DNA from 3 places in the Pseudoalteromonas sp. MB41 genome. Region 3 is predicted to be linked to each of the others. Evidence: predicted binding sites of a transcription regulator. Region 3 holds the regulator's gene; each other region holds the start of a gene.
What was found. The regulator FliA, encoded in region 3, starts transcription of late flagellar genes. The targets are predictions, from matches to a motif close to CTAAAGNTNNNNNNNNNNNNGCCGATA.

Region 1 (5,044 bases), on a different contig from region 3:
GTTATTCGCGATACAACATTTTCTGCAAGTCCTCGGTGCAACACGCGACCTTCGTCATCTTGATACGGCTCACACGCTTTACTCGGTTGCCACTTAGCTGTAAATGTTTGCTGGTTTTGGGTTTTTAGATGGGCCAATACTTCATAAAAAGGCTTGGCTGTAAAATTAGCAATTTCATTATCACGGTTGACGACTAAACCTAAAATAGGCGTTTGCACACGGCCAACAGATAACACATTACCAAATCCAGCTTTTTGACCGGCTAATGTATAAGCACGAGTCAAATTCATGCCAAATAACCAATCAGCGCGTGAACGAGCCAAAGCAGAGACACTTAAAGGAATAAACTCGCGATTAGACCGCAAATTATTGAGTGCTTTTTTTACTGCATTTAAGTTTAAATCGCTGATTAGTAAACGTTGTATTTGCTGTTTTTTTGCTTGGCTAAGTTTAACTTGATCGATCACTTGATCGACAAGTAATTGCCCTTCGCGGTCAGGATCGCCTGCGTGTACAATCTGAGTAGCCTGTTTGATTAACTTTTTTAAAACGGTAAGTTGTTTGCGCGTTTTTGGTTTTGGCTTTAGTTGCCATTGCTCTGGCACGATAGGTAAATGTTCAAAACGCCATTTTTTAAAGCGTTCATCGTACTCATCAGGTTCAGCTTGCTCAAGTAAATGACCTATACACCATGAAACACAATCACCATTGGCAAGTTCAATAAAACCATCCTGCTTTTTTTGAGGTTTTGGCAGCGCATCTGCTATAGCGCGTGCTAAAGAAGGTTTTTCGGCAATGTAAAGTTTCATAAAGCAACACTAGATACTGTTTATATGAACAGTAGTCTAGCATAGGGTTTTTAACTTAGGAATAAGTTAAGCGTGCTTTGCTCGCCGTGTTAGTAAGTAAATCAGTGGTAAATAACACACAATAACAGTAGCAATATTAATGAGAGGCAGCAGCGTCTTATACATATATGTGCTGTACGATAAGTCCCAAAGGTGACGATCGACTAAACGAAAGAGTTGTAAAATAGGGGCCATAATAACAACAAGTTGACCCAACACACTCTGCCACAAATAAACTTTATCTTTGATCCCTAAATACGCAATTACAGCCATCCAAGCAATATCATTGAAAGCCCACACTACATAGCGCCAGACATAAATATCATCAAAACCACGTAAATGGTCATGAATCAACGTGCCGTATAAAAAGAAGCAGGCTGTGATTAGTGCAAACCGAAAGGCAAACCAGTCTTTTTGTAGATAGAAAACGAAAATAGCTGGGCTCAACATGAATACCCAGCTATTATTTAATATTGATATGATGGAGCCAAACCAATCAGGCAAAATTACCTACCTTAATCAGTTTTATCATCATCATCACCACTACCATTACCTGGCATGTAGCAGTACTTATCTATTTTTTTCATTTGTATACTCCATTACATCTGTTAACGAAGTTTTACTGTAATAGATTTATGGTCTCACATCAATAGGGTCTGACTCGTGCGCTTTACCCTGCATTATAGAGATCTCGACACGTCGATTACGTCGGCGATCTTCATCGGTCACATTGGGAACAAGCGGCCGTGTTTCAGCATGCCCGACAACCACCATGCGCGACTTATCGAAACCTGAGGCTTTTTCCATTTCACTGGCAACCGCCACCGCTCTTTTCGAAGATAAATCCCAGTTATTGGTGTATAGCTCATTAGAAACCTGAAAATCATCAGTATGGCCAGACACCGTAATTTCACCAGGTACGTCTTTAAGTAAGGTCGCTATATCACGAATGATAGGTTTAAATTTAGGCTGTAAAAATGCGCTGCCCGATGGGAACGAGCCATTTTCACGAATACGGATAATAATTTGCTGACCAAGCGACTCAAGCTCAATCGCCCCATCCATAATCTGTTGCTCTAATTGCTGAGCAATTTTTTTCACAAGCTCATTAGTTTGCTCTTGATCAGCCGCTGAAATTGACTGCTCCATCGCTTGCTCTTGCGCAGTACTTTGCGATTCACCACCGCGCTTGTTACCTCGTTGCTCTTGGCGACCACCAGCAGAGCTTTCATCACCCGCTTGAAACTCTAACATTTGCTGAGTCATTTCAACGGTTTGTTGTTGAATCGTTTCAATCGGCGTGGGCTCAGGTTTACCTGGCGTGAACTCCATTGCAATCACCGAGGTTCCTTTGGGAATATCTTTTACTTCAATCTTATTTTGCACACCAAAAGCAAACTTCATCGAGCCTGCTATTTGCTTAAACTTAAGTACATCCATTTCAGAGAAAGCAAGTAAGAGTACAAAGAAGCACATTAATAACGACATTAAGTCAGCAAACGTGCCCATCCAAGCTGGCAGGCCAGGGGGCGGACATTTGCACTCTTGATCAGACATGCCTACTCCTCAGTATCTACTTTACGTTTAGATTCGGCTAAATAGTTTTTCAAAATCCCTTCAATTACTTTCGGGTTTTGACCATCTTGTATGCCTAAAACCGCATCCAAAATGAGGCGCTGGTTTAGTGCTTCTTCGTCTTTACGAAGCTCAAGCTTTACCTGGATTGGAATAGCAATAACATTCGCTAAAAATGCACCGTATAAGGTGGTAAGTAAGGCCACCGCCATAGCAGGACCAATCGCTTTAGGGTCATCCATGTTTGATAACATCGCAACCAACCCTATCAGCGTACCAATCATACCCATTGCCGGGGCGATATCAGCAAGCGATTTAAATAAAGTGGCACCATGTTCATGACGTGCAGATGTCAAAGAAATATCTTTTTGTAGCGTAGCCCTCACAACATCGGCATCATGACCATCAACCAGCATATCAACCCCTTTTCGCATGAACGCATTGGGGATATCAGCCTCTTCCAGCGCGAGAAAGCCACCTTTACGTGCAGAGTCAGCTAGTTCAACTGCTTTTTCAATTAACTCTTCTGGAGATTCAATTTTGAACATGAAGGCTTTAGCTGCAACCTTCCCTATCCCCAAAAACTGTCCCATGGTGAAGTTTGATAACACAATAAAAATCGAGCCACCGAATACAATGACCACCGAAGGTGTGTTGTAAAACATTGCAACTTGGCCGTCACTACTTAACACCATCGACATAGCAATTAAGCCTATGGCACCAAGAATACCTATTATGGTTGCTAAATCCACATACCCCTCCAGAGGAAAATAACACGACACCCTCAGGCATCAAATTTTTATTATTAACTGCTTATCGGCAAGCAATTGAATTACTTAAATCATTAAATGAATTAATTTTATTTTAATGTAAGATTTTTAAGCTACAAGTTTAAGCTGTATCTAAAAGCGTAAAAATAGCATATCGAAATCGCTTTATGCGTAAAAAAACACATCATTCTTTGACCTAGTTTAGCATTCCCCCTAAAATTGGCCTCACTTTCTAATAGCTATCGAGGCCACAATGGCGGCAAAGAAACCAGAAAACTTAAGCTTTGAAGAAGCGCTGGATGAATTATCTCAAATAGTTGTGCAAATGGAGCAAGGTGAACTGTCTTTAGAACAGTCACTTAAACAGTTTGAACGTGGTATTTCACTGGCAAATGCCTCATCAGGTAAATTACAGCAAGCAGAACAAAAAGTGGCCATTTTAATGGGCAACGATAGCCAAGCTCCTCTGAGCAACTTTGATTCAAACCTGGACTAATTCAGTGCAATTAAAAGAACAACTACAACGTGCTCAACACGATGTTGAAGCCATGTTAAATCGCTATTTTGATCAGCCACTTAATACCGAACAAACAATTAAAGACGCAACCCATTATGGTGTTTTAAATGGGGGGAAGCGTTTACGGCCGTACCTTGTTTACGCAACCGGTCGTATGATGGGAGCAAACAAAGCCGATTTAGATGTACTTGCAGCAGCCATTGAGTGTATCCATAGTTACTCACTTGTACACGATGATTTGCCAGCAATGGACGATGATGATTTACGCCGAGGCCGACCAACTTGCCACATTGTTTATGGCGAAGCACAGGCAATTTTAGCCGGCGATGCACTGCAAACGCTTGCATTTGATTTAATTGCTAATCATCAATTTACGGTGCCAGCGACACAACAGGTTAAAATGATAGCCTCATTAAGCAAAGCCTCAGGTATTGAAGGTATGGTTGGGGGACAAGCACTGGATATTGTCTCTACCGATCAAGTGATCAGTGTTGAGCAATTGGAACGTATCCACCAACTGAAAACCGGGGCGCTTTTAAATTGTGCAATTACACTGGGAGCTTTGTGCGCGACTCACTGTGATCAGCATACATTGCAGCAACTAAATCTATTTGGTCAAGCGATAGGTCTGGCTTTTCAGGTACAAGACGATATCCTAGACGTTGAAGCTGATACTGAAACATTAGGAAAGCCTCAAGGGTCAGATATTGCGGCTAATAAAGCAACCTACCCTGCTTTATTAGGCATGGCAGGTGCTAAACAAAAAGCGCAAGATTTACTTGCCCAAGCTCATCAGGCTCTTGAGGCAATAGATTACGACACAAATGAGTTGGCAAGCCTTGCCAGCTATATAGTTGAACGTAAATATTAGTGCCTACAAAAGAAAGACAAAATAACTAAAAAATCAGAGCCGCTATGGGCTATAATGCACTCTGGTTAGCGAAGGATGTATAAAAAACATGACACTTGATAGTAGCAAGTATCCATTATTAAGTTTGGTTGACGAACCAGCACAACTGCGTGATTTAGCGCAAGACAAATTACCTGCGTTTAGTAAAGAGTTACGTGAATACCTTTTGAACTCAGTTTCGCAAAGTAGTGGTCATTTAGCATCAGGATTAGGCACTGTTGAGTTAACTGTTGCGCTGCATTATGTCTATAACACCCCTGAAGATCGTTTAGTATGGGATGTGGGTCACCAAGCATACCCACACAAAATCTTAACGGGTCGTCGTGACCAAATGCATACGATTCGTCAAAAGGATGGCTTACACCCTTTCCCATTCCGTGAAGAAAGTAAATACGATACATTCAGTGTAGGTCACTCTAGCACC
Region 2 (5,044 bases), on a different contig from region 3:
GGTACAGACGATTTGCAAGATATTGTCTACGGGAAAAAGCACTTACAGAGCTTAGACTGGGTTGATGCTGATAAAATTGGCATTATGGGTGGCAGTTACGGTGGCTTTATGACGGCAGCGGCGCTGGCTTTCGAACCTGAAGAATTTAAAGTAGGTATTAATATTTTTGGCGTAACTAACTGGGTAAGAACATTAAACTCTATACCACCTTGGTGGGAAAGCTTTAAAAAAGCGCTGTACGATGAAATGGGTGACCCTGCAACTGATGGCGAACGCCATCGAGCGATATCTCCCCTCTTCCATGCTAAAAACATTACGAAACCACTGATGGTTATTCAAGGTGCAAACGACCCTCGTGTATTGCAAGTTGAGAGTGATGAGCTTGTTGCCGCAGTAAAAGCGAATGGTGTCCCCGTAGAATACGTGTTGTTCGATGACGAAGGTCATGGTTTTACTAAAAAAGAAAACCGTATCAAAGCATCAAACGCGTACCTTGAGTTTTTAAATACGTACTTGAAAAACTAAATTTTAGAAGCCGGTGTACACCGGCTTCTTTATCAAAACACCTGTATAAACCTCAAATATCCTGCATACAAACTACTGTATAAACTTCGATATAAAACACTGTATATATTATTTCATCCATTTTTAACAAAATATCACACTGTAAAGAAACAAAATAACCAATTGTTTTTAAAGATTTAATTTTTTAAAATTATTAAAAACTGAATAATTGGTTAAAAAATAGCAAAAAAACACTTGCGCAAAAACACTGTATAAACTACTGTATACACATACTGTATAAACAACCAGTGAGTGAAAGTTATGTTACAGCCAATTACCTTAAGAACCGTTAAAAGCTATCAACAAGATAACGACAAAGCGTCGGTTAATTTAATTCAAATTGAAGACGAAATTTCAGCAACATTTGAGCTATTAAAGGTATTACATCACTATAACAGCCAAAGTGCGTGGACATTGTTAATTGCACCTGATCATGTGCCAAGTAAAGCATTACTCGATTCATGTTCAATCGACACCAGTAAACTGTTAGTGATCAGACAAAAGCACCTTGTGAATCTTGAATATGTGTTAAGTTCGGCGCTGCACAACGGTAACTTTGCCGCAGTGATCACCTGGACAGATATTGTCAGCAACAATCAACTAGATTCTATGACTCTTAATTTAGAACATGCATCTGCAAAGTTTTACTGCTTCACCAAAAGCAACCCATTAAACAATTTAGTACCGCAGCCACAATAGGCTTGCTAAAATAGCAATTTATTGTTTTAGGTAAGTTGTTATGACATCACTCACACACTCCCTTTGTCCTTGTGGCAGCAAACAAGATTTCTCGCTTTGCTGCCAACCTTTGCACGCAGGCGATAGCCAAGCGCAAACGCCGGAACAACTTATGCGTTCTCGCTTTAGTGCTTATGCCTTAAAAGATGCAAAATATGTCTTTACAACATACGCACAAAGCCAACAAACCGCTAACCCTGTTAGCGAAATCAAAGATTTTGCTAATAGCTGTCGTTTTACCAAGCTAAGCGTTTTAGATACTGAATATAACGAGCAAGAAGGTTTTGTAGAATTTAAAGCAAATTACTTTTACCAAAACTTGTATTGTGAGTTACACGAGAAATCGCGTTTTATTAAAGAAGATGGACTATGGCGTTACCTTGATGGTGAAATAACGCCCGTTGCTGATATTAAAATTGGCCGTAATGATGAATGCCCTTGCGGTAGCGGCAAAAAATATAAAAAGTGTCACGCAATTTAAATCACGGCTATTCACTTTTTATATAGCCAATCTAAACCTTGACTAGCCATTGTAGGGAAAGCCGTTGCGTGGTGGGCATGTGATATAAATCAACACACAATAATGTCATTGTATTTCAGACAATAAAAATGGGCCTCAAGGCCCATTCTTAAATTCTATGAATTATAACGACTATTCTTCGTCAAATTCTTGTAACTGGCGTTGTGCTGGACGCGCTAGAATCTCGACATAAAACGATGTAAGCCCTTTTGCTTCAATATCGCTAATGCATTTATTAATTTCCGCCACATGAACGACTTTCGCGTCGTCAGCTGACTCTCCAAATTTACAATCAAATGCCCAGTAATCGGCATCTTCTGGGAGAGTTTTATTACGCTCACGTTTTAAATACTTCTTCACTTCGTGCTTAGCTGCATCAACCATGCGAGGGTATTTAATTTTCTCATGGTTAAGCGTGAATGTTTTCTTCATTATAGTCCTAATAACTTGGTTCAATGATAATGGCATAAAGCCATTTGGGCGCATTATAACAAGCACATAAAAAATTAGCTGTACTTTTTACTGATTTGCACCAATTTACCTATCTTTGTAAGTGTAGCGTACAAGGCGAGTATGACAATTTCAATTAATTAAGCAGTTGCCAATTGCAAAGGCTGATGAATCGCCTCGTCCGTTAAGCTGTCATAAAACGCAGCTGCATCCATTTGCATACGCTCTGTGGGTGCGTTTTTATCGTAATAGCGTTTTCTGACTGCTGGCTCACAGTTATCGATGACTTCTAACGGCACATGATTTTTATCATCGCGGATAGCAAGCGGCTCAGGACTGAGACAATTACGTAGGCGAATATCTGACAAGCCACCTTCTAAAAGTCGCAGCCCATTATTCTGCCCGATTAACATATCATATTGTTCAGGCGCTAATGGTTGTTTTGGGCCTGCCCCTAACTCATTTCTGAGTACGTGTTCTGAACTCTGAGTATCGGTTAATTCTGTTTTCGGTAAATGAAACTGGCTAAAATCAAGCGCATCATGAGACAGCATCGCCAATAATAAGGCAAACTCACCTTGGCGGTGTTCATGAACACTTTTGTTAAGACGATTATCAAGTTGACTCTCGTTGAGCAACAAACCATCAATTTGCATAGACTTTGGCCGAATAGTTTCAAGATTAACCAGTTATCGGCATTAATCTATTTTTCTTTAGTTTTTTTCTTTACTTAAAGAGCCAGTTTGCTATTATCAGCGCCGTTGCATTGGAGGGGTTCCCGAGCGGCCAAAGGGATCAGACTGTAAATCTGACGGCTCAGCCTTCGCTGGTTCGAATCCAGCTCCCTCCACCACTTTTCTACGCTCAGTTAAGTGGGGCCAAATGCAATAAAAATTAGTGTGGAGGGGTTCCCGAGCGGCCAAAGGGATCAGACTGTAAATCTGACGGCTCAGCCTTCGCTGGTTCGAATCCAGCTCCCTCCACCACTTTCCTTCTCTGCTAATTCACTATTCTATTTTTCATCTTATTATTTACTTCTCTTTTCCTAAATCGTTAAACTAAAAATACAGCTATTTCAATTGAATTATCCTTTTGTTATACTATTCCGCTTAATTAAGTGGTCTATTTTGAGGCAATAAAACCGCGTTGATAACAAGGCAAAAATGTAGTTATTTAGTTGTTCTCGGCAATTGCTCCTGCATTGCTCTACCTCCTGCATCCATGCAGTCGTAAATCAGACATTTTTAACGCAGGTAGCGACTGGTTTAATCACTCAAAATGATTAAGTATTTTTGCGGATTAGTATTAGAGCCAGCGTAAAAATGGACCATTCACTTTCAGCCAATTGCTTGCTTTTTTATGTTCGGGATAAAACTCACTCACCCGTTGCCAAAATGCCGCACTGTGATCCATATGCTTTAAATGCGCAAGTTCATGAACAACAACATAATCAATAACCCATAGGGGCGCACTGGCTAAGTGCAAATTAAAGGTTAACTCTCTTTGGCGATTACAACTGCCCCATCGACGCTTGTAATGTTGAATTTTAAGACGTGTTGGTAACGCTTCTCTCATTTGAATACAGTAGTTTTGTATACGCATCTCAAGGTAGGTTTCTAACTTGTCATGTAAAAACTCTTCCATCAATGCAAGATACTTTGCGTCTGTGAGTTTAACGCGCGGTGAAATAGCAAGGGTTAATTCATGAGTATCAGTGTCTTGATACCATTGGCTGCAATTTTCTTGCTTAAATACAAGGGGAATTACCTGATCAAATAGCTTGATTTGCGAATTTTTAATGGGAAATTGACACTGCTCAGCGTGTAATGATTGTTTAGTAACTTGCTCTGCAACCCAATGCTGCTTTGTTTTTAACCACGCTTCAATATCTTTACGCGGGACAAAGTGAGGTGCATACACAGTCAACTGCTGCTCAGCGACTTTAATCGCGACAGTTTTTCTACGTTTACTGCGTTTTAACGTGTACTCAAACAAAATAAGCCAATGTAATTAATAAAATCTTTGTATTATATTTTACCCCGTAAAATACCTGCTAATCTATAAAGATGACTCATAAATAAGTTTTTATTCTTATGCCTGATAAACCGTGTTGTAGCTACATTTCACCAACAGGTAACACGTGTCAAGAAACCGATATGGGTTCTGGGTATTGCTTTTGGCATGATAATAAATTTGATAAATCAGGCTTAGAGCTGACTCAAAAACTTGAACGATATGCAAAAAAGGGCGGGTTACTTCAGGGTCTGCAATTACAACGTGCAAATTTAGTGGGTCTAAATTTAATAAAGAAAGATGATGAAGAAGGTTATGATCTTTCTTACTGCAATTTTTATCGAGCCAATTTGTCGGGGGCACATCTTTTCAACAATAAAATTGCCAATGCATCCTTAATGAAAGCGAACCTTCATAGCGCCAGCTTACACTACTGCGATTTGCGAAATACCAACCTACTTGGGGTTAAACTCAGTGATAGCCGCATTGATAATATCGATTTAGGCGAACAATTACTACAAGAAGCCGAGGCGTTTAAAGCTCGTCGAAATAGGCAATACTCGACTGCGCGCGACTTATTTGAACAATCCGAAGAAATATACAGAAATTTACGTAAAGCGTCTGAACACCAAGGGCTTTTCGAGCTCGCAGGTAACTTTACCTATAAAGAATTAAGAATGCGCCACGCACAGTACCCGAAAGGATCAACGAAACAAATTACTTCCAGCTTTATTGACATGTTATGTGGTTATGGTGAAA
Region 3 (5,044 bases):
AGCCACAAGCCCAAGTTGCAGACAGCCTACAAGCGTTACTAGAGCGTCAAGCCCCACGCCCTCGTTCGCCAGAGCTTGCTTCAATGTTTAATCAATCTGGTATTGAAACGAGTGAACATTATCAGCCAAAAGCACACAGTTTTGCGCCGCAAGAGCAACCGCAATATTCAGCAAAACCTCGCTATCAAGAGCAAGCAGCACCGCGAGTGCAAACACAAGCACATAGCCTAGGTTTTGATGATGATTTAGACACAGGCTTCGACGATTTAGATTCACCAGCAGAACACAAAACGGCCGCACCCGCAAACCACTCAGAAATGGCGACGATGCGTGAAGAAATGAATGCCATTCGTCAATTACTTGAACATCAAGTATCTGGTTTGATGCAGCAAGACATGGCGCGTCGCGACCCTACCCGCGCTTGTATGATTGATCGCCTAGCCGGTATGGGCATTGAGCGTGATGTTGCGGAGCAAATGGCGTGTTTTATTCCTGATGACGTTTCGCGTCAACAAGCGTGGCAAGCCTTATTGCAAATGGTTGAAAACCAAATGCATACAACAAATAATGAAATTTTACGTCAAGGCGGTGTGTACGCTTTAGTGGGTCCTACGGGGGTGGGCAAAACCACCACGGTGGCGAAATTGGCAGCCCTTGGAGCACAAAAATATGGTGCAGATAAAGTCGCGCTTATTACAACAGACACTTACCGTATTGGAGCGTATGAGCAGCTAGCCACTTATGGCCGCATTATTGGCTGTGGTGTGAAACAAGTTAAAGACGCAAATGAATTAGCTGAAGTGTTATACCATTTACGCAATAAGCGTCTAGTATTAATAGACACTGCGGGTATGAGTCAACGCGACTTACGCTTAACTGAGCAACTTAATACATTAATGCGCAATCAGCGTGTCGACATTCGCAGTTATTTAGTGTTAAGTGCAACAGCGCAAATTAACGTGCTACAAGAAACCGTTCGCCACTTTAAAAAAGTGCAACTAAGTGGTTGTATCTTCACTAAGTTAGATGAATCACTTAGTTTAGGTGAGATTATTAGTATTGCGATTCAAAATCGCTTGCCAATAGGGTATCTTACTAATGGTCAGCGTGTTCCTGAAGATATTCGCGTTGCGAATGCAGAAAAACTAGTAAAAAAAGCTGAGCAATTATATTTAAAACGAGCAAAAGCACAACATTCACGACGTCAAGCAGTAGCGTCGAACACAGTAGGGATGTATGATTAACACAGTATTAGATCAAGCAAGCGGCCTGCGCAAAATGAATCAAAATAATAATAGTGGCGTTAAAGTTATCGCTGTCACTGGCGGCAAAGGTGGTGTGGGTAAAACGAATGTGTCACTCAATACCGCGATCGCATTAGGTCAGCTGGGAAATCGTGTATTAGTATTAGATGCCGATTTAGGGTTGGCAAATTGTGACGTAATGCTTGGTTTACGTGTCGAGAGAAACTTATCTCATGTTTTATCTGGTGAGTGTGAACTGGATGAAATTCTTGTCGAAGGCCCAGCAGGTATAAAAATTGTGCCAGCGACTTCGGGCTCGCAAAGTATGGTTGAGTTAACACCGTCAGAACATGCGGGGCTTATCCGCGCATTTAGCGAGCTAAATACTGAGTTTGATATTTTAATTGTCGATACCGCTGCGGGTATTTCAGACATGGTATTAAGCTTTTCGCGTGCAGCGCAAGATGTTGTTGTTGTTGTATGTGATGAACCTACCTCAATTACCGACGCTTACGCCCTAATTAAAGTGTTAAGTCGTGAGCATGGCGTTTACAAATTTAAAATAGTTGCCAATATGGTGCGCAGTATGCGTGAAGGGCAAGAATTATTTGCTAAACTCTCAAAAGTAACGGATCGATTCTTAGATGTGTCTATGGAACTTGTCGCAACCATTCCGTATGACGAGAATATGCGCAAATCGACCCGCCGCCAAAAAGTGATTGTGGAGTTATTTCCAAACTCACCAGCCGCTGTGGCATTTAAAACATTAGCAACGAAAGCAGTTAAGTGGCCAATTCCAAATCAACCGTCAGGTCATTTAGAATTTTTTATTGAAAAACTAGTAAACGGTTAACTATGACAACATCGGTGAATAAAGCGATGGGATATCAATCAGCACAGAATTTAAATGCGATTGTTGAAAAACATGCCTCTTTAGTCAAAAAAGTAGCGTGTCATCTAATTGCTCGTTTACCTGCCAGTGTGCAACTCGATGATTTGATTCAGTCAGGTATGATTGGCCTTATAGAAGCGTCGAAAAATTTTGATGCGAGTAAAGGGGCCAGTTTTGAAACATTTGCGGGTATTCGAATTCGAGGGGCTATGCTCGATGAAATCCGTCGAGGTGATTGGGCTCCCCGTTCAGTTCACCGTAATGCACGCCTTGTCGCTGAAACGATTTCGGATTTAGAGAGTATTTTAAACCGCGAGCCAAAAGACACAGAAGTTGCTGAAAAACTTGATATTACACTGGATGAGTACCATCATATTCTACATGATGTAAATTCCAGTAAGGTACTGGGTATAGAGGATTTAGGCGTTGATGAAGACGTCATCACACCTATGGGGCATGATTTAGCACTAGACAAACCGTTTAATAATGTTAAAAATGAACGGTTTAACCAGTCTCTATTGACGGCTATCCAATCGTTACCAGAAAGAGATGCACTCGTTTTGTCTTTGTATTACAACGATGAAATGAACTTAAAAGAAATAGGGCACATACTCGATGTTAGCGAATCGCGTGTGAGTCAAATACATGGTCAGGCGATGATTAAGCTCAAAGCAAAAATCAATGACTGGATTAATTAGTAGTAAGTAAATAAGGTTCAAACCTCACCGGAGGATGTTTTGGATAAAAACATGAAAATTCTTGTTGTTGATGATTTTTCTACAATGAGACGTATCATTAAAAACCTGTTAAGGGATTTAGGTTTTACCAATGTGCAGGAAGCTGATGATGGTTCAACAGCATTGCCGATGTTGCAAAATCAAGAGTTTGATTTTGTTGTAACAGATTGGAATATGCCTGGAATGCAAGGTATTGATCTATTACGCGCAATTCGTGCTGATGATAGCCTTAAACATATCCCCGTGTTAATGGTGACAGCTGAAGCGAAAAAAGAACAAATTGTTGCTGCTGCTCAAGCGGGTGTTAATGGCTATATCGTCAAACCATTCACTGCTGCGACACTGAAAACCAAATTGGAAAAAGTGTTTGAACGTTTAGGTTAATCTAAGGGGAGAGGCTTATGTCAGCACTTGCTGCGCCTCAAATAAGTTTAGAGCAAGCTCGTCAACTTGTTGAGTATCTTGAAAATGGTGAACAAGAGAAAGCTGATAAGCTGATACTTGAAACAGCATCAAAAGAACAATCAGAGTTGTTTGCTGAAGTCGGTAAATTGACACGACAACTTCATGAAGCACTAAAAAACTTCGATCTTGATACTCGACTCACAGATTTAACAACAGAAGCAATCCCGGATGCAAAGCAGCGCTTGAATTATGTTATGGAAATGACTGAAAGCGCGGCCAATAAAACGATGGATGCCGTGGAAGCTAGTTTGCCTATAGCACAACAGCTCGCTGATGAAATTGCCACGATTAAACCAACGTGGGATCGTTTAATGAATCGAGAAATTGAACTCGGTGAATTTAAAACGTTATGCCACAGCTTAGATAAGTTCATGAATAACTCGCACACCAAAACAGATGAGTTACAAGGCTTGATGACCAACGTGCTAATGGCGCAAGATTATCAAGACTTGACGGGGCAGGTAATACGCCGTGTTATCGAATTAGTGCGCGAAGTAGAAGACAGTTTAATCAATCTCTTAACTGTATTCGGCAGTCAAGACGATGGTCAAATAAAACAAGAAAAACAGGCCATAGACAAAGCACCTGCACAAAGCGATACGCTGGCAGGTCCAGAAGGGCCAATTATTGATAAAGAGTCACGCGATGATGTTGTTTCAGGACAAGATGAAGTTGATGACCTATTATCAAGTCTGGGCTTCTAAGAGGAGAGTAGCTGCATGAGCTTTGAAGTCGATGAAGATATTTTACAGGATTTCCTTGTTGAAGCAGGGGAAATTTTAGAGCTTTTGTCGGAGCAATTGGTCGAGCTTGAAAATAATCCAGATGATAAAGACTTACTAAACGCTATTTTTAGAGGCTTTCACACCGTAAAAGGTGGCGCAGGCTTTTTAAGCATGACTGAGCTTGTTGATGCGTGTCATGGTGCTGAAAATGTGTTTGATTTGTTGCGCCAAGGCGTGCGCAGTGTAACTCCAGAACTTATGGATGTTATTTTACAAGCCCTCGATACAATCAATGAAATGTTCGCGACAATTCAAAATCGTGAACAACCAGAGCCAGCAGATCAAGCCCTCTTAGACGTCCTACATAAATTAAGTCAACCACCAACAGCAGAAGAGCTCGCTGGTGAAGACACAACCGTAACAGACGAAGTAGCTGAAGAAGTCACTGTTGAGCCTGAACCGGTTGTTGATACACCCGAAGTTACTGCTGATGTCTCTAGTAATATTGATGACGACGATCCGTTTGCATTTGATATGTTATTTGATGGGGGATTGGGTGATACCCAAGCTCAACCACAAAACATAGATGAAATTACTGAAGATGAATTCGAAAGCTTGCTCGATGAGTTGCACGGTAAAGGCCAAGGGCCTGCATCAATCACATCAGACACCATGAGCAGTGACAGCGATGATATTACCGATGATGAGTTTGACAGCTTATTAGATGAGCTTCACGGCGTTGGCAGCTTTGGTGAAGTAAAAGCCGACAAAATTACCCGCCAAGCTCCCGCTGAGCCAAGCGCTGTGGTCGAGCAAAGCCCCCCTGCAGTCAGTAATGAAGGCTCTGATGATGAAATTAGTGATGATGAGTTTGAAGCATTACTTGATGAATTACATGGCAAAGGCAGTGCGCCACAATCATTAGAGACAGATAAGCCGCAAACGCCAGAAACAACCAAAGTTGAGCCAGCAAAACCTGCG

Region 1: the regulator FliA is predicted to act here: its motif matches at 3,238-3,264, upstream of pomA (flagellar motor protein PomA).
Region 2: the regulator FliA is predicted to act here: its motif matches at 2,963-2,989, upstream of LPA49_RS10420 (VC2046/SO_2500 family protein).

What each region holds. Positions count from the first base shown of each region.
Region 1 is NZ_JAJJZF010000003.1:255,623-260,666, reverse strand. Features, by position in the region: gene LPA49_RS06415 (DNA topoisomerase III) at 1-809, opposite strand, end outside; gene LPA49_RS06410 (hypothetical protein) at 876-1,352, opposite strand; gene LPA49_RS06405 (flagellar motor protein MotB) at 1,482-2,405, opposite strand; gene pomA (flagellar motor protein PomA) at 2,408-3,175, opposite strand; gene xseB (exodeoxyribonuclease VII small subunit) at 3,447-3,689, shown strand; gene ispA ((2E,6E)-farnesyl diphosphate synthase) at 3,694-4,581, shown strand; gene dxs (1-deoxy-D-xylulose-5-phosphate synthase) at 4,670-5,044, shown strand, end outside.
Region 2 is NZ_JAJJZF010000008.1:117,892-122,935, reverse strand. Features, by position in the region: gene LPA49_RS10440 (S9 family peptidase) at 1-525, shown strand, start outside; gene LPA49_RS10435 (SulA-like leucine-rich domain-containing protein) at 826-1,263, shown strand; gene LPA49_RS10430 (YchJ family protein) at 1,304-1,783, shown strand; gene LPA49_RS10425 (DUF6172 family protein) at 1,955-2,254, opposite strand; gene LPA49_RS10420 (VC2046/SO_2500 family protein) at 2,413-2,928, opposite strand; tRNA gene LPA49_RS10415 (tRNA-Tyr) at 3,041-3,125, shown strand; tRNA gene LPA49_RS10410 (tRNA-Tyr) at 3,174-3,258, shown strand; gene LPA49_RS10405 (M48 family metallopeptidase) at 3,578-4,267, opposite strand; gene LPA49_RS10400 (ion channel) at 4,366-5,044, shown strand, end outside.
Region 3 is NZ_JAJJZF010000016.1:49,197-54,240, reverse strand. Features, by position in the region: gene flhF (flagellar biosynthesis protein FlhF) at 1-1,244, shown strand, start outside; gene LPA49_RS15020 (MinD/ParA family protein) at 1,237-2,097, shown strand; gene LPA49_RS15015 (RNA polymerase sigma factor FliA) at 2,124-2,834, shown strand; gene cheY (chemotaxis response regulator CheY) at 2,874-3,257, shown strand; gene LPA49_RS15005 (protein phosphatase CheZ) at 3,275-4,042, shown strand; gene LPA49_RS15000 (chemotaxis protein CheA) at 4,058-5,044, shown strand, end outside.